Regions from separate parts of the Chroogloeocystis siderophila 5.2 s.c.1 genome, predicted to be linked through region 1. Evidence: riboswitches for the same ligand, from Rfam matches in the RefSeq annotation. Region 1 holds a riboswitch; each other region holds the start of a gene.
The links. A riboswitch is a leader RNA that binds a small molecule or an ion and turns the genes downstream of it on or off. The one in region 1 is predicted to bind cobalamin.
Positions count from the first base shown of each region.

Region 2: linked by a shared signal. The riboswitch ahead of NIES1031_RS19965 (sirohydrochlorin chelatase) and the one ahead of NIES1031_RS13830 (DUF1636 domain-containing protein) in region 1 are both predicted to bind cobalamin.
Region 3: linked by a shared signal. The riboswitch ahead of NIES1031_RS08435 (HupE/UreJ family protein) and the one ahead of NIES1031_RS13830 (DUF1636 domain-containing protein) in region 1 are both predicted to bind cobalamin.

Region 1 is NZ_MRCC01000010.1:172,520-178,639, forward strand. It holds gene NIES1031_RS13810 ((2Fe-2S) ferredoxin domain-containing protein) at 1-718, opposite strand, end outside; gene NIES1031_RS13815 (TonB-dependent receptor plug domain-containing protein) at 758-2,890, opposite strand; gene NIES1031_RS13820 (methyltransferase domain-containing protein) at 3,050-3,925, opposite strand; gene NIES1031_RS13825 (hypothetical protein) at 3,944-4,384, opposite strand; gene NIES1031_RS13830 (DUF1636 domain-containing protein) at 4,417-4,815, opposite strand; cobalamin riboswitch at 5,142-5,368, opposite strand; gene crtD (C-3',4' desaturase CrtD) at 5,516-6,120, shown strand, end outside.
Region 2 is NZ_MRCC01000020.1:11,071-17,190, forward strand. It holds partial or broken gene NIES1031_RS25825 (DUF5996 family protein) at 1-320, opposite strand, end outside; gene NIES1031_RS19940 (PadR family transcriptional regulator) at 558-1,103, opposite strand; gene NIES1031_RS19945 (hypothetical protein) at 1,490-1,909, shown strand; gene NIES1031_RS19950 (hypothetical protein) at 2,160-2,666, opposite strand; gene NIES1031_RS19955 (peroxiredoxin) at 2,786-3,337, opposite strand; partial or broken gene sipA (regulatory protein SipA) at 3,483-3,692, opposite strand; gene NIES1031_RS19965 (sirohydrochlorin chelatase) at 3,771-4,766, opposite strand; cobalamin riboswitch at 4,807-5,019, opposite strand; gene NIES1031_RS19970 (Spy/CpxP family protein refolding chaperone) at 5,238-5,732, opposite strand; gene NIES1031_RS19975 (sensor histidine kinase) at 5,935-6,120, shown strand, end outside.
Region 3 is NZ_MRCC01000006.1:63,904-70,023, reverse strand. It holds gene psaB (photosystem I core protein PsaB) at 1-1,856, shown strand, start outside; gene NIES1031_RS08440 (ABC transporter ATP-binding protein) at 2,005-3,750, shown strand; cobalamin riboswitch at 3,792-3,971, shown strand; gene NIES1031_RS08435 (HupE/UreJ family protein) at 4,069-4,719, shown strand; gene NIES1031_RS24255 (hypothetical protein) at 4,847-4,993, opposite strand; gene NIES1031_RS26340 (helix-turn-helix domain-containing protein) at 5,771-5,920, opposite strand; gene NIES1031_RS23230 (hypothetical protein) at 5,926-6,120, opposite strand, start outside.

The DNA.
Region 1 (6,120 bases):
CTAAACAGCCAGATGTTCTTACTTCTACATCTACACCAGCTTTTTCTACTGCTGATTTTAAAGCATTAAATGTATGTTGCCATTTGCCTGAAGGAAGACAGCGAGTAGAAGTACAAACGGAGATATAAGAATGTTTCAGGGGATTTTTGGTAAACGGTATTGGTTTTTTACCTAATACATAAATATCTCTTAATTCCTGATAAAGAGCTAATTTTGTTAAATCAGGTTTACCTTCTGGTAATAAGTTTTCACCATCCACTAAAGGATTAGGTAATAAAATAGTCATCAATTGCTCATCTGCACCATTCCAAAATTGAATTCCCCAACTTCTCGGATGACCTTTTGTATTAAAACGACGATAAAAAGCAGCACGACTGACTTGACGTTGTTTTCTTAATTCTACAGGTGTCTTGCAAAGTGGTCCCCCCAAATTAGCCTCAATACACAAGTGTAAATGCCAGCCTTCAGCCGCTACCGTCAGATATCCATCATAGAGAATACAAAGCTTTGGTGGAGCATTAAATTCTAACTCCAAAACACTACCTTGGACAATATGACCTACCCCTACTTGAGACCAATGTTGCTCAAACAAAGTATAGAGTAGCGATGACAAAACATCACTACTACAATCAAAATATTCATACTCAACTGATCCATTTGTAGATGCCTCAGTCACAACTTGATTTACAGGTGTCACCCAACAATTAAATTCAACCATTTAAAACTCTCCTGCACGGCTTTGCGTAAAACAAAACTATTAAAACGTAGAACTCAACCCAACTTGAAAAACCCTTCCCCCGTCTGGAAAACCAGGAAACAACTGATAACGCTGGTTAAAGAGATTATCTATACTACCTGTCAATACCAATGTATCGCTTAGAGGCGCACGCATTTTAAAATCCAAAGTAGTATAACCTGATAAAAACTCTGTGTTGATATTGTTAATTGGGTATCCGCTTAAAGAATTCATTAGTAACGCCAAATATAAACCTTCAGGATTTTCATAAGAAACTCCCAAATTTAATTTATCCGCACCGACAAATCGTAATTCTTGATTGATTTCAGCAGGATTGGCACTTTCTAAAATGCGCGGATTATTGGCTGTATAGTTAGCAAATGCGTAGACGTTTCTTATCAACTGCAAATTTAAAGATGCTTCAATTCCTGTAGTTTGTACTAAGCCGATATTTTCAAAAGTGCCTGTATTGCCATTTACAGGTGGGATTAGCCTTGTAAAAGCAATTGTATCAGATACTCTGTTACTAAAAAAGGTTAACCGTAGTAAGCCAATATTACCCAATCTTTGGTCAATACCAATATCAAAACTATCGCCTCTTTCGGGTTTGAGTGCTGGATTACCAATGTTAGTAGGATTATTGTTAAATAAATTAGCAATAGTCGGTGCGCGGAAATTTATAATGTAGTTAGCTCGGAGTGTAGTAGAATCAAATAAATCTAACTTTGCACCTATTGATGGTGATGTGAATGAACCGTTCACCAAGCTACTAAAATCTTGACGTATACCTAAATTAAGACTAAAACTGGGAGTTAAATTAGTTTCATATTTGGCAAAAATTGCCCCTTGACTTATCCCATCGTCATAATTTTCTCTGGTTATGTTTGTATCATAACTAAAGGTTGTATTGCGGACATTGGTATTGCGGTAATCAAAGCCATATAAAATTTGATTATTGATAAGATTCCAACTGTGTGTAGCTTGCATTCCATAAGAGGCTTGATTCGTATCAAATCGATTTTGAGATGTCAGCGTATTACTGCGGTTATCAAAACGAGTATTAAGAAAATCAGCATAAACTCTGACTGTTAATAACGAATTATCCCCACTCCCTAATTGGGAGTTCCAGGTTAAATCTGTGAGAATTTGGTCTGTGTATTTGCGATTATTCTCGGTAAGCGAATTGAAAAATCCTTGACCAAATTCGGGTTCAGGAATGGGGACTCCTCCTGGTACTCCTTGTTCTTTACCTAAGTATAGAGTTGATAGAGTTAAAGTGTTGCGCGTGCCTAAATTTGTTTCGAGTTTGATATTAAAGTTGTTATAGAGGGCATCATTATTGGCTCTAGTTCCCTCAAAATTGGCTTCAGGAATTACAAAAGGATAATTATTTTGTGCTTGAGTGCGGTTGTAACCTACAACCCAAGAAATGTCACCTATTGTTCCACTATTCTGAACAATTTGTTGGTTTAACCCATAAGCCCCAAGGTTAACATTGGCTTCCGTGATAATTTCACCTGTGGGACGACGAGTGACAATATTAATTACTCCACCGATCGCATCTGAACCGTAGAGTGTAGAACCGCCACCTGGTAAAACTTCCACCCTTTCGATATTATCGGTGGTAAATTCTGAAAGGTCGAAACCGCCACCGCCGAGGTTGTTAATCGGTCTACCATCCAGCAATATTAATACTTGACCTGTATTAGCACCTCGAATAAATTGACCGCTTAATGCATTAACTTCTGTCCCAACTGTACCATCACCCAAGATTCCAGGCAAAAATCGTAGTGCTTCCCTAACAGTTCTAGCACCCTGTGCTTTCATTTCTTCATTCGTAATCACGTAAACTGGACGGGTGGAATCTTGTACTGTTCCCTCGCGGCGAAAGGGTGAAAATACGGGTTCATTTAACAGTTTGTCGATGACAGTTAGTTCAATATCGGCTGCTTGTTCTTCTGTCGCTTCTGGGGTGTTTTTAGGTGTTACTGCAACTGGTTGTAGGTACGAAGCCGAATTTTTGTGCCTGGGAAACTCAGATAATTGGGTGATTTCTGTGGCTATAGTGTTGTCATTGCCGTATATTATCCCCAAAGCAACAGTCAAACTAGACACAACAACTTGAATAATACTGGTAATAGAATGAGTAGACATTTATAAGCTAAGCAAATAAAAGTTTGGCGAATTAAAAAAGAAAGCGTGCAACTCAACCACAAAAGTGGTGTTGGAAGAAAGCTAGCGTTTGATAATCATAATCATTATTGCATGCGAGATGGCTGTTTACGTTAGCGATCGCTCAACGTTCCCAAGAAATCACCCCAAGCGACTGGGTATTAATGATGAATTCTGCCAGAGTTGGATTTGATAACACAGATGGCTATCAAAAATGGCGCGTGCTGCTAACCCTTCGACAATCGGCTTTTCTAGCCAACGATTAAATGCCCAACGCCCAAGTGTGTATAACGGCGGAAGTGCGATCGCCACGACATCAGCAATGTATTTAACAGTAGTCAGCCCAAAAGTACGGAAGTTATCAACACATAAATCAATTGTTGGCGCAACTTGAGTTGAGATGTCCTCAGACTTGATTAACTTAAATCCAGCTTGGATCAAAGCCGTGTGAAGTTTGCTAGCTACATGACAATTAGAAAAAATGCCCTCTCGATATTCCGCATCAGAACGCATCATATCTGCAAGCAACAGGTAGCCACCACTACTTAGTAAACGAGCCGCACCTTGAGCTAAATCTTCAACAGCAATATATTGGCTACTTTCACTGAACAAAAGGAGATCGTAGAAGTGTGATGTGTGAAAATCTTCAAATCTTGTTAAATAGAAAAGTACTTGATTGTTAGTATTTTTGATAAACCTTTCTTGTTGAAGTGTATCAGGGGCTAACCCCTCGACAATAAAACCGCGATCGCACAAATACGCTGCATTACCACCGATACCACAACCTACGTCAAGCACAGTTTTTATACCTTCTGGGATAAAACTCATTAACTTCGCTGCATAGGCTTCCTGGGCTGCACGTAAGCGAGTTAGAGTCAATTCCTCTCCTTTTTCCGGTAGTGGTTCCCAATACCCGTAATGAAGATAGGAGGAATTTGTGAGTCCTATATAATAATCTATCGCTGCATTTTGGTAGCGAGTTGGTTTGGGAATATTAGTTGCTTTTGGCTTGATCATTAAGGCACACAGTAAATGTTAGGTGATTAGGCTTGGTTGAAATTCTTCCCATCGTTTGCACACTTGTTCGTAACAATTGAGTGGAGTAATCTTTAGCTGATGTAAGAGATTGACTTCAATTTGAGGATAAGCTTTTAGCATTAAAACAATGTCTTGATGGGGATTGTATGTTGCAACTGCGGGGAGAATAGAGGAAATTATTGATGAGCTAGTAGATTGCGATCGCAAGTAACACTCAATCAGATTAGAAGGCATAAATTGAAGTGTGAAGGAAATTGTATCGAGATTTGTCATTGTAGAGTAAGTAACAGAGGTGTCCACATCACAAATGACAACTCCCCGCCCAAATGACTCAAATCCCCGCCATGCTGCGTAGCCTATTACCAGCAAATTATTATGAATAAAGTTATTTTGCCAGTAGCCAAAATTTCCTTGCCAGATACTATCAGATAATCGCACCTGCTTCCTCACTTTGGAGTCATCGTTGTTTGTTAATTCCTATTAGAACTAGCAGCAATATTTATGGGTGGAATCTTTGCTAAAATACTTTTTTTTAGGGGGTCTGGTCGTTCCGACCAAGGCAAAGAACCGTCAGATTTAGTGTAATATTGAGTTGCACATTCGAGGATCGCTGGCGCACTTTCCTCTTTTGGTAAATCTCCAAAAAGATACGTTAACTTTGCTTCGGCGGCAAAGGCAATAACACAAGCACGATTGCAAGCACTCATACATTTTACGGCTTGAATGGAAAATTGATGCTGCAATTCCCAAGTTTGTGCTAATTCCTGAAGTTGTTGTAACAGTTGTTGTCCACCACTCTCACCAACACGATTGCCATCTTGCCACACGCTGGCACAGGTCGTGCAGATAAATAAAGTATGTTTGTTCATTGATTTTGAAAGATATAGAATGAATTTTGAAGCGCAGACATGAAAAATTATCTTAGTTGTGCTGCGACTGTTTCAGGCGATCGCAAGCTAGTCTAATACTACGGCTGCATGAGAAAAATAAGCTTTTTGGCTAAACTCTATACTAAAAATAGTCGTGTGTATTCAAAATACGCACTTTGAGTCAGTTAATTTAGTTAAGTTAAAGATTCAACACTTGCAATTAATTAAGTCCTAACAATCAATTGCTTTTTGGTTGGTAGTTGTATATTCTCAAGCAGACTGGATAAATTCTTATGCTTATAAATCATCTGTACCTCGCAGATAGATAGGTAGAGTTTTTTTCGGCGGGCATTCTGACTTTAGATAGTTTTGAGCGATTTTTGATTTGAGAAATTCTGAATCTTGAGTTTTGTTGACTCATAATTCATTTAAATTCAACCTTTGTCACTCATTACTTCTTTCACAGCTGCGGGACAATGTCGGATTTACACCGAGCTTTCCCCGTTACCTCTAATGGCTGACCCCCATTAGAACCGAATTATTGATTACCTAATAGTAGCACGATTTATGGTTCACAGCTTGGGCAATCGCACTAAGAAATAATACATCTTAGTCTGCAATGAACTATGTGAGCGCAAAACCGAGCATCTTTACATAACTTAATATTAAAATAATGTAAGTTATTACTTTTGCTTAACCTATGCCAAACCTTCAGAAAGGCAGTAGCAAATCTCGGATTATTGTAATTGGTGCTGGAATTGGTGGACTCACCGCAGGTGCATTATTAGCGCATCGTGGCTATCAAGTGTTGGTTGTAGATCAAGCATTAGTTCCAGGAGGGTGTGCTTCTACATTTAAGCGCAAGGGATTTACCTTTGATGTAGGTGCAACGCAAGTAGCGGGACTCGAACCTGGAGGAATTCATCATCGCATCTTTAGTGAACTTGAAATTGATTTACCACACGCAACTCCTTGCGATCCGGCGTGTGCAGTCTATCTCCCTGGAGAAACACAGCCGATTAACGTATGGCGCGATGCCAAAAAGTGGCAAACCGAACGTCAGCGGCAATTTCCTGGTAGCGAACCATTTTGGCAGTTAATCGCAACTTTATTTAAAGCAAGCTGGGCATTTCAGGGACGCGATCCGGTATTACCACCGCGCAATATGTGGGATTTGTGGCAACTTGCAACGGCGGTACGCCCTGGAACTTTAGTGACGTTACCGTTTACTTTGATGACGGTAGGTGATGCGCTACGGGCGTATGGCTTAGGAAACGATGAGCGCTTGAGAACATTTTTAGATTT
Region 2 (6,120 bases), on a different contig from region 1:
AAGTCTGCTACTGTACGCGGCACAAGGGGTATTGTTTGGCTAATGCCGTCGCTTGTTTCGATCTGTAGATTGTGCGCCAAAAAGTCGAAGCTTATGACAAAGGTACGCGTGTTATAAGGTATACAGCCAGTTGTGAGTCCGCGTGGAGTGACATATAAAGTTGAATGCCACCAATGGTTAAGTTTGGGAGCCAACGCTAGCCGAATTTTGCCGATGATTTGAGTCCACATATGTAGCGTTGCATACGTATCTTGCCACGCCACAACGGGTAGGCTTGACCAAGGATTGTCTACAAGCGTGTTAGGCAGCAAATCAGCCATGATAAACACCTCTGTGTGAAGAGAGAAGGGATGACAGACAACTGCTTTTTAGATTAAACCAAACTCTAAGGCTTCTCTCGTTATAGCCCTAGTCAATAGAGTTAGGACATTGAACACGCTAAGTTGACAGTTGACAAAGTCTTCCCACACACTCTTCACTGTCAACTGATTTCTGACCTCTGACCCCTGCTATAACAGATGTTTCAAATGGAATCGCTAATAAAGGGACAATTACACTCACGCTTCTTGCCAGTGACTCACGACATCAATTGCGGTACGGAGCCAGTTAATGTATGTTTGTTCTTTTTGCTTAACCAGTTCTAGGACTAACTGTTGCATCTTTTGATCACGATTTGTCGATGCATCCTCAAAAGGAGGTAACGTGATTTGGTCACAATCAGCAAGTTTTTTTTGATGCGCTACGAGTTCCTGTTTGAGCAAATGCACAATTGCTTCATTGGATAATTCAGCGCCGAAAAATAATTGAATGAGCAAAGGTTCGCGGATTGTGGGTAAGGGTTGATGGCATTGCAGCCACTTCCAAAGCTCAGCTTTTCCAATTTCTGTAATACTGTATACTTTGCGATGCGGGCGATCGCACTGTGTTTCAATTTTACAAGCGATCCAACCGCTTTCTACTAACTTATCGAGCGTTTTATAAATCTGCGCTTGATCTGCACGCCACAAATGCGCAATGGTTTGATCGAAACATTGATTTTTAAGCTCGTAGCCTGTCATTGCTTCTTTTCGCAGAAAACCTAAAATTGCGTATGCTAGTGACATGAGGCGGTTTTCCGAATCTTTCAGTTCGTTTAATAGTAATAATTGTTACCTTTAATATGCAACTATTTTGATATATGATTAATCATATAGATAACCAAAGTAGAAAGCGCGATCGCACTCGTGAGGAATTGCGAACTATTGCCAAGATTAGATAGCTTGTAACAGTGGCATAAGATACTTCACCAATGTCCCAAAAAGCGCAGGCTTATTTAGAATAGGCGAAAAGCGCGTGGGAGATAGGCTATTTATCTTTAGCACGAAATGGCAAATATGTCAGGACACCAACTAACCAACAAGTCAGCCGCTATTGTGCATTTGTAATAAGAATTTTCCAGTAAACCTAATTTTAGCTATCGAAGACTATCGTAACAGGAGGATGGATTCCATTGACTTCTAATCAACTTTTCCGCAGAATACGGCAACATCAGTATCTACGCAGTTTACGCAACAAACTACTGCACCTCCACGCTTGTTTACTACAAGCAGAACGCATTAATTATGAACAAAGACGTGGACGCGTATCGAGTGGAGAGTTACTGCAACTTGTCATTGAACATGAACAATTTGCGTGGCTACATCGCATTTCTGAGCTTATTGTGCATATTGATGAAATGCTTTCAGCAGATGAACCAATATTGCATGATGATCTCCAAGAATTGATGCGTGATGTCCGCGAATTGCTGATGCCATCAGAACTAGGTAACGCGTTCGAGCGCAAGTATTATCATGCACTACAGCAAGAACCAGCTGCCGTACTAGCCCATGCAGAGGTGTCAAAACTTCTAGCATCTGATGTTGAAGCTTAAATTAATTTCTGCACTGCGAGATCGCTCGTGGTGCGTCAAACTTATTCAGTTACCGATTAAGCATTTTGCAGTTGACAGTGATCGCAGTTGTTAACCTCTCGTAATTCTTTTGTCACAGTATTGCAATCTTACTGCCACCAACCTGCCATATGCATTTATTATGCTTATCTATAAGTAGACATAAAGTCTGCTCCTCACACCACTAACTGCCTTGCCATGACACAGTGGCAGGGCGTTTTTTTACTTAACGTTACTGCCAACTTGATTCATCATCCCAACCAATCTTTTGTGGTGAAGACACATCAAGGTAAGGCGATCGCATTGCTTCTCTACCGAGTACAAATAATCCTGCTACACCGAGACAGACAAACCAGATGTATTGATACCAATAGCGCCGTATTTGTGCGATCGAGTCAAGTTCAGGATGCAAGGTAGATAGGTAAAGTAGCAACAACGCAGTAGATAGCGCGCCAAACCCAACAAAACTCAAGCCAATTAGAATGCGGACTGGTTGCAATTCGGTTTCACTAATCGCGTCAAGATCAATTTCTGCTAACTCAGCTAGTGATTCTTCTGCGAGTTTTGATGCTCGTTGCAAACGATATTCTACCGACAACGGCACAATAGGCATGAGTAATGCTACAGTGTTGCGACGTAGTAGTGCTTCTGTATCGCGCAATCTTACAAAGGGCTTGTACTGTTGGATAGCTTGATTACGCGCCTTTTTTTTGGCACGCGTGTCTAATTCCCAATCCATAGACAGTCTCCAAGAATCAATTTAGAGACATTGTATCTAGAAGTGAGTAGTGAGTAGTTAGTGGCTAGTAGTTAGTGAAAGAGTTTTGTTCGCGTTTGCGTGTCGTAGATATTTATTCCTTAAAACACCGTTGCTTGTAATTCAGTTAGACGAGATAACACTTCTGTACTGTGAATTGCGGGATTGACCTTGACGAAGGTGGCGCGGAGAATACCATTTGGGTCAATGATGAAACTATGTCGTACCGAGAGATTACCCAACCAAGAACCATAGGCTTTACTGACTTTGCCTGTCGTATCTGCAAGTAGAGGAAATTTTAGACCTTCTGAGTCACAAAACTCGGCATGGGAATCTACAGAATCAGCGCTGACACCAATAATTTGGGCATTTTGTGCCGTGTATTTTGGTAAATCTTGCTGAAAACGTCGCGCTTCTAAAGTACAACCTGCTGTAAAGTCTTTGGGGTAAAAGTACAATATTACCCACTTACCGCGCAAATCAGCAAGTGCAATCTCTCCATCTCCCGTGTTGGTTGGTAAAGTAAATTCTGGTGCAGGTTGGTCAAGTGATGGAAGTTTACCTCCGATTGCGAAGCTTGGTGAGGCAAAAAACAAAGTAGATAACGCAATACACCAGCAGGCAATTGCGCGAAGAAGACGGCGACGAGACAGCATGGTACAAATAAAAAGCTCAACTTAATATAAGTTTACATTAGGGAATGCCATCTTCATTGCTTTGTAGTTGCGTGTCAACTTGATTTATTGTTGTTGCTTGCTCTAAATGGCTAGTCGATGGTGACTCCTCTGAACTGCTAGCTGCTTCGATATATTGACTGTCGATCAAAAAAGTGCCTCGCGTAAAGCGAACGCTCCAATATCCGCCGGGACGGCGATCCATGACAATGCCTTCCTCACCAATTTGAACCACGTCTGGTGGGCGTAACATTGGCATAGGATCAGCTGTCTTTAAGTAGGGTGGTAGTGCGACGATGCGTACTGTTTCTCCAACGACAAATTCTTTAGACATAACTGGGCTTCAGCTACTAGCTATCAGCATGACAGAATATATTCATTTTTGCTGCTGATAGCCAATTACTGATCTCTCTTAAGGAACTTGCCAAATTTTTTGGTGATATTGTTCGAGATCAGCGTAAGGATCTACTGTAGGGTGCGAGTGTTCGTGACTGTGATGATCGTGATGGTGATGGTGATGGTGATGATCGTGGTTATTTAGGGCTGCTAGACGAAACTTGCACATTTCACAGTTCATCTGCACGTTGCCGAGTTGAGTTTCGATTTCGCGATCGCGCAAAATCGAAAATAACTGTGGATGTAGTCCCATTTCTGGAAGACAGGTAATAGCGATCTCTGGATATTGCGCTTGTTGCTGCGCAGCGATATCAAAGATCTTGTTGACGAGTATTCCAGTGAAGAGAAAGTAAGGAAGTACAATAATCCGCTTGGGGTGGTAAAGTTGCGCACGGCGGAAACCTTCTTCAAGGCGAGGATGGGTAATTCCAATAAAGCAGGTTTCTACGGTTTGATAGCCGCTACCTTCCCAAAGAATTCGCGCTAGTTTGTAAACATCGCCGTTAGCATCAGGATCGCTCGAACCGCGACCGACAAATAACAAAACTGTATCAGCGCGACTATACTGCGGAGCGTCAACTTCAGCAAGACGCGATCGCCATAAATCGATTATTCCTGGTGTAATGCCAAAATGCCGCCCGTAGTGAAATTTCACTTGAGGATGGCGTTGACGCGCGCGGTCGAGTTCGTTAGTGACATCAAATTTATTATGCCGCGCCGCAAATAACAAAATTGGTAAAGCGGAAAGTTCAGTATATCCTTGAGCAACACACTGATCGACGCCTTCTTGAATCGTCGGACCTGTCAGTTCTAAAAAACAAGGTACAACAGGTCTAGAAGTATCTAAGGCTTGATAGGCAGCCGCAAAGTCTAAAACGCTTTGTCGCCCTGCTGCATCTCTGGTACCATGACCAATCATCAGTAACGGGCGACGTAATGGTAAAGGGGGTAGATGAATTGTGCTAACTGGGGTGTTTGACAGGGTGGAATTAAGTGTATTAATCGTAGGCATCCTTGTTTCAGTGCTCCGTTCCTGTGCGACGCAGGAAATAGTGTGAGCAAGTTACAGTTAGGCATTCTGGCTTCAGAGAGTTTTGAGTTTTGAGCGGGTAAAGCATGGCTTACTCTGTCAGTTTTGGGTTGATTTGACCTACCCAAAACTAATAGCCCATGACTCACAACTTCTTTTACAGCTGCGGCACAGCCTCGGATTTACACCGAAGTTTCCCTATACTGTGACAGATCACTTGTGCCTTGTTATCTTAACTGATTCTCCCCAGTTCAAAAATACTACCGGAGGGGTTGTTCGTCAAAGCGATTAGCTGTTGACTGTTAGCAATTAGCTACTACAAGACCATTTAGAGGCAATTTACGGTCTTTTGTCCTTCAATTGATCTACAAGGTTAAATCAGAAATGCTGGGCAGCAACAGTTCTTGGTCTCTGATTTATCTTAAGGTTTGGCTAAAAGCTGATTGCTAGTCGCTAATTGTTTGTTTGATTGCGTTGCTGACGCTGTTGTCGCCACTGCTGCATTCTTTGCTCAATTTGCTGGCGTTGTTCGGGGGTAAGAACCGCTGTGACTCGCTCTTTTGAGGATTGCATAATCTGGCGGATTTGAGTTCTTTGCGCTTCGGATAGATTTAAGCTAGCCGTTGCACCGCGTCGGCGCTGCCCGTTTTGAGTTGCCGCTTGCCATTGTTGGCGTTGTTCGGGGGTAAGAACGGCTTCGATTTGAGTGCGTGTTTCGTTGCGGATTTGTTCCATTTGAGCTTGTTGTTCCGCAGAAAGTTCAATACCTGCCATTTTACCCATTCTACCTGCACCAGCACGTTGTCCTACTTGAGGTGCAGCAGGTTGTGCGTTGGCTAAAGGTGCAAAGACGGTAGAAAGTGCTACTACACCAGCCAACAGCGACATAAATTTGACTTTTTTTGATTGCGACATCATCGTTAACTTCTTCATGTGTGATGTCACCATCCTATAAACTTGTCTTCCTGAGTAGCATGAGGAAAAAGTCACGAATTTAACCATGACTAAAGTCATGTATTCACTACTAGGTAAAAGAACAATAAATGTAAACTGAGGTGATTGGTATTAAGTCAAGAAGTTTTTCCACGCATTTCTAATAGCTGCTTTGATTTTGTTCTATCTCTAAAGTATTCGGACATCTACAATAATTATGAGTCGTCCAATTCAAATTAGTACACACCCTTTGCCATTTTTACTGTTGTTAGAATGGCTACTTTTATTCACGGTTGCGATTACAGAAGCTTTATCAATTCACTTTCGTCGCTTTCATACTTTACCATCTTTAACACTTATTAGTTTAGTTTGTTTTGGGCTACTGGGCTTGCGAATGCCGACA
Region 3 (6,120 bases), on a different contig from region 1:
TCTACCACTGGTGGTACACCATTGGGATGCGGACAAACAACGACTTATACAGCGGTGCAGTATTTCTATTAATACTTGCTGGTGTATTCTTGTTCGCTGGCTGGTTGCACCTGCAACCTAAGTTCCGTCCTAGCTTGTCTTGGTTCAAGAGCGCAGAACCACGCCTCAATCACCACTTGGCAGGTTTGTTTGGTGTTAGCTCACTTGCTTGGACGGGTCACTTGGTTCACGTCGCGATTCCTGAATCGCGCGGACAACACGTTGGTTGGGATAACTTCTTAACAACACTTCCTCATCCAGAGGGCTTAAGACCATTCTTTACAGGGAATTGGGGCGTTTACGCTGCTAACCCTGACACCGCAAATCATGTTTTCGGTACGTCACAAGGATCAGGAACTGCGATTCTTACCTTCTTAGGTGGCTTCCATCCGCAAACGCAGTCACTATGGCTGACGGATATGGCACATCACCACTTAGCGATCGCAGTGCTGTTCATCATCGCCGGTCATATGTACCGGACAAACTTTGGAATTGGTCACAGCATCAAAGAGATGCTCAATGCCAAGAATTTCTTTGGCACCAAAACTGAAGGTCAGTTCAACCTGCCACACCAAGGGTTGTACGACACAATTAACAACTCACTACACTTCCAGTTGTCCTTGGCACTTGCTGCACTGGGAACTATCACTTCCTTGGTAGCCCAGCATATGTATGCACTGCCTCCGTATGCATTCATGGGTCAAGATTTCACTACCCAAGCTGCGCTGTACACTCATCACCAATACATTGCTGTATTTCTGATGGTAGGTGCGTTTGCGCACGCAGGTATCTTCTGGGTACGTGACTATGATGCAGAACAAAACAAAGGCAACGTTCTTGACCGCGTACTACAGCACAAAGAAGCGATCATCTCGCACTTAAGCTGGGTATCACTATTCCTAGGTTTCCACACCTTGGGTTTGTACGTCCACAACGACGTAGTAGTTGCCTTCGGTACACCTGAGAAGCAAATTTTGATTGAGCCAGTATTTGCTCAATTCATTCAAGCTTCGCACGGTAAAGTACTGTACGGCTTGAACACCTTGCTATCTAACCCAGATAGCGTTGCTTCTACTGCTGGTGCTGCATGGTTACCAGGCTGGTTAGACGCAATTAATGACGGTACTAACTCGTTATTCTTGACAATTGGGCCTGGTGACTTCTTAGTTCACCATGCCTTTGCACTAGGCATTCACACCACAGTTCTCGTTCTGGTTAAAGGTGCTTTGGACGCTCGTGGTTCCAAGCTCATGCCAGACAAGAAAGACTTTGGTTATGCGTTTCCTTGTGATGGTCCAGGTCGTGGCGGTACTTGCGATATCTCAGCTTGGGATGCCTTCTACCTCGCTTTATTCTGGGCGTTAAACACAGTGGGATGGGTAACTTTCTACTGGCACTGGAAACATCTAGGTATTTGGCAAGGCAACGTCGCACAGTTTAATGAGTCTTCTACGTATCTCATGGGCTGGCTGCGAGATTATCTATGGTTGTACTCAGCACAGTTAATCAATGGGTACAACCCATATGGTATGAATAACTTGTCAGTCTGGGCTTGGATGTTCTTATTCGGACACCTTGTTTGGGCAACCGGCTTCATGTTCTTGATCTCTTGGAGAGGCTACTGGCAAGAGTTAATTGAAACTCTTGTTTGGGCACACGAACGGACTCCACTTGCAAGCTTGGTTCGTTGGAAAGACAAGCCAGTTGCTATGTCCATCGTTCAAGGTCGTTTAGTTGGTTTAGCACACTTCACCGTTGGCTATGTTCTGACGTACGCAGCGTTTGTGATTGCTTCAACGGCTGGTAAGTTTGGTTAACTAGCTGTTTAGAAGATTAATCTAATTCCCTCACAACCACTGTGGGGGATTTTTTTTGCTAAAGCAAGATTAAATACTCTGATCCCCGACCTCCAATCTCTTGTTTATGCTAGTTCTAGGATGAGAAAGTTATTTTTTATAGGCTTTAATGGCAAACTCTAGGCTCGCTAAACTTGGTACCTATCTGCGTCCTCACTGGCGAACGTGTACAGTAGGAATTTTGGCTTTATTAATCGTTAATGCGTTAGGAGTTTATATCCCTTTACTGATTCGTAACATTATTGACACGCTGCAAGTTACGTTTAGCTTTGGTCAAGTTATTCAGTATGTCGTACTCATTTTTGTGCTGAGTTCCGTCATGTGGGTCATCCGCATGATTTCGCGGGTAGCGCTATTTGGTGTAGGACGCCAAGTTGAGTTTGACCTCAAACAAAAAATTTTTGAACATTTATTAAGGCTTGAGCCATCCTATTTTGCTGCGAATACCGCAGGTGATTTAATTAACCGTGCAACGAGCGATGTCGATAATATCCGACGGTTATTAGGATTTGCCGTTTTGAGCATCGCGAATACGATATTTGCTTATGCCTTAACACTTCCCGTCATGCTGGCAATTAGCGTGCAACTCACGCTAGCCGCGATCGCCGTTTACCCAGTTATGATGTTTCTCGTGCAGCTATTTAGCGATCGCCTCCGTAAAGAACAGCAACAGGTGCAAGAAGAACTCTCAACTGTCAGTGAATTGATTCAAGAAGACATGAGTGGCATTGCCCTGATCAAAATTTACGCTCAGGAGCAAAACGAACGCCGTGCGTTTCGCCACAAAAATCAGCAGTTACTTGATGCGAATCTAAAGTTAGCAAAAACACGCAATACCTTGTTTCCGCTTGTCAGTGGACTTGCCTACGTCAGCTTACTCATCCTCTTGTGGCTAGGTTCGGGACAGCTGATAGCTGGTACTCTTTCTGTAGGTGATTTTATTGCTCTAATACTATACGTCGAGCGACTTGTTTTTCCAACTGCCCTATTGGGATTTACAATTACAGCTTATCAACGTGGCGAAGTCAGCATTGATCGCATTGAATCAATTTTAACTGTATCGCCAAAAATTCAAGACACAAATGAGTCGATCACGCTAGCGCAACATGTCCGAGGTGAACTAATCGCCAGGAACTTGAGTTTTACCTATCCTGGTTCGACAATACCAGCGTTAAAAGAAATTAGCTTTAAGATTACACCAGGAGAAACTGTAGCAGTTGTTGGTCCTATTGGTGCCGGAAAATCAACACTCGCAAATGCTATCCCACGCCTGCTTGATATTGAACCAGGAAAACTCTTTTTGGACGGTAATGATATCACTCAAATCAAACTACAAGATTTGCGTAGTGCGATCGCTTACGTTCCCCAAGATAGTTTTTTATTCAGCACCACAATCAAAAATAATATTCGCTACGGCGATCCTTTAAGCGAACAAACTGAAGTCGAATATAGTGCCAAACAAGCTCAAATTCACCCAGAAATTCTCAATTTTCCGCAACAATATAAAACCATAGTGGGCGAACGCGGTATTACACTTTCTGGCGGACAACGACAACGTACTGCTTTAGCAAGAGCTTTATTAGTCGATGCACCCGTATTAATTCTCGACGACGCTTTATCCAGCGTAGACAATCAAACTGCAACTAAAATTCTCAACAACCTTTCACGCGGAACACAACGAAAAACCGTTGTCTTCATCTCGCACCAAATGTCTGCCGCCGCAACTGCCGATCGTATTTTTGTGATGAATCAAGGTCAAATTGTACAAACAGGAACTCACGCTGAACTTTTGCAGCAGCCAGGACTATATCGTACATTGTGGAATCAGCATCAGATGAAAGAATTACTGCAATAAAACTTCTCGAAACTAAATCGGTTGTAACTGCTCTACAGTGATAAAATGATTTTCCCATCGGTTCGGTGAAAAACCAGAGGTAACGGCAAAAGTCCGGTGTAAATCCGGTGCTGTCCCGCAACTGTGAAAGAAGTTCTGAGTGAGTCAATCTAATTTCATAACTTGAGAGTTCAAAACTCAAAATCTAAAGTCAGAATACCCGCTGAAGAGATTCTACGCCAAGCGGCGATCGCCTATAAAGCAAAACATTGTGTTTTGAATCATTTTTGCATAAAGTAGCTAGGTATCAATCACCGATTTATCTGCGAGGTATAAAGTATGTCCAGTAAGCATTTTGCACCATTTTGGCGACTGAATCTTTTTGTTTTGAGTGCTAGTCTAGGATTTCTATTTTTGATCACAGCACAACCAGCTTTAGCACATCACGCCACAGGAGGAAAAACCCCAACAAATTTCTTTGAGGGATTTATCTCAGGGTTAGCGCATCCCGTGATTGGTTTGGATCATTTGGCGTTTGTTGTTGCCATTGGATTAATCGCCGCAGGTCAAGTAAACGGTACTATCATTCCAGCAGGATTTGTTTTAGCCGCACTTGTCGGAACTGGAATTCATTTACTCAACTTCGATTTACCAGCAGCAGAAATTGCGATCGCATTATCGGTAGTCATCCTTGGCGCAATGCTAGCGATTCCGCGAAAACCCAATTGGATTGTGTTACTCATTTTAGGTGCGATCGCTGGTTTATTTCATGGTTATGCTTACGGAGAAGCCATCATCGGTGCAGGAATGATGCCATTAGTTGCTTACTTACTTGGATTTAGCTTAATTCAGTATTGTGTAGCAATGTTAGCGCGTGCGATAGGTAATTTGATTATTCACAAAACACCAAATCGACAAATCATGCGACTTTGTGGTTTAGCAATTGGTGCAATTGGCATTGTTTTTATGACCAATTTATTATTTGGATAGTTATCAAAAGAGTCTATAGTTGTAGCGAGGTGTATTAAAACAATTTTTGCACCTCAGTTTTATCAAGCAATTTTAGTGTCTTTTATCCTTTCCTTGAGAGAATCAAGAAACGAATTTCGAGAAGCATTTATGCAGCTATTTTTGACTTTTTGAGATGAATAAAATTTTTCATTCTGATCAGCAAAGCACGAGGATGTCGAGCAATTGGTTGTGCAAATTGTTCCAGCATTTCATGAATATTATCAACTTTGGTGTCAACCAGTCCAACATTCATTGCTTGAGTGGTAGAAAGATAATTACCAGTAAGTAAAAAGTAATTTGCAACATTTAAATTACCTTCCCGCCACTGCGACAACTTCCATCCACAAAAGCAATTGTACGAATTGGGCACTCAATGAGATGTCTATAAATATCTACCACCTGATCATAGATATATGTTTCTCCTTTTTTCAATTTGCTACGAGCATTGTCTCCCAACATTTCTTTCTATGAAAATCCATCTGAAAAATAACCTGGGGTGGTGCTATTAGAAATCATACATCGAACACTTTTGATAGTCAGTACTTTATCAAGTGCTTCTTTTAAGAATTGAGTATTTTCTAAGCTGAAAGCATTACGTTTGTTAAAATCGAAATTAATGCACGCTATGCGACCTAAATAAAATTCTTTTATGTCAACAATGGTACTATTTTTCATTCAATTACCTCAACCAAGTTTTTGATAAGTCAAAAATCTGCGCGGTAGTTTATATACGGGTTATTTTAGAGAAAATTGATTAGTGCTGTCTTGTCAATTCTTGCTAAAAAATAGTGAAATCTTGCGAAAGTGGAAACTTGTTACTAATTTAGAATTGAATTTTGCTACTATAAAATGTATGTTAGTAATTCACATCATCAAAAATAAACGGAATTATTGATTATACATCTGATGCTATTTGATCACCGATAGCGTAACAATCTCAAATGCAAGTAATTTAACTTCTAGCTTTTTGATAGGTTTTAGGCGTCAATCCTGTATATTAGTGGAAGACTTTAGTAAATTGGCTTTGATTTTAAAAACCTACCTGCTGAGAAATGTCAGCAATGGCTATTTGCTTACTTAACAATAACTTTGCTTCTGCAATCCTGCGTTGATTGACATATTGATGAGTTGTTAATTCAGTTGATTGCTTAAATAACCTAGCAAAGTGATAAAGACTCATTTGTGCTACTGAAGCGATCGCCTTAAGTGATAAATCCTCAGCAAGATTATCATTAATATAATATACTCAACTACTTGCTGTAGTTGTTTTCTAGAAAAACGATTATTATATTCTAAATCTAGCTTCCGAACCGAGTAACGCCTCAGCAAAGTAATTGCAAGATTAGTTTTGAGAGAATCGCTATAAAGATGACTGCATAC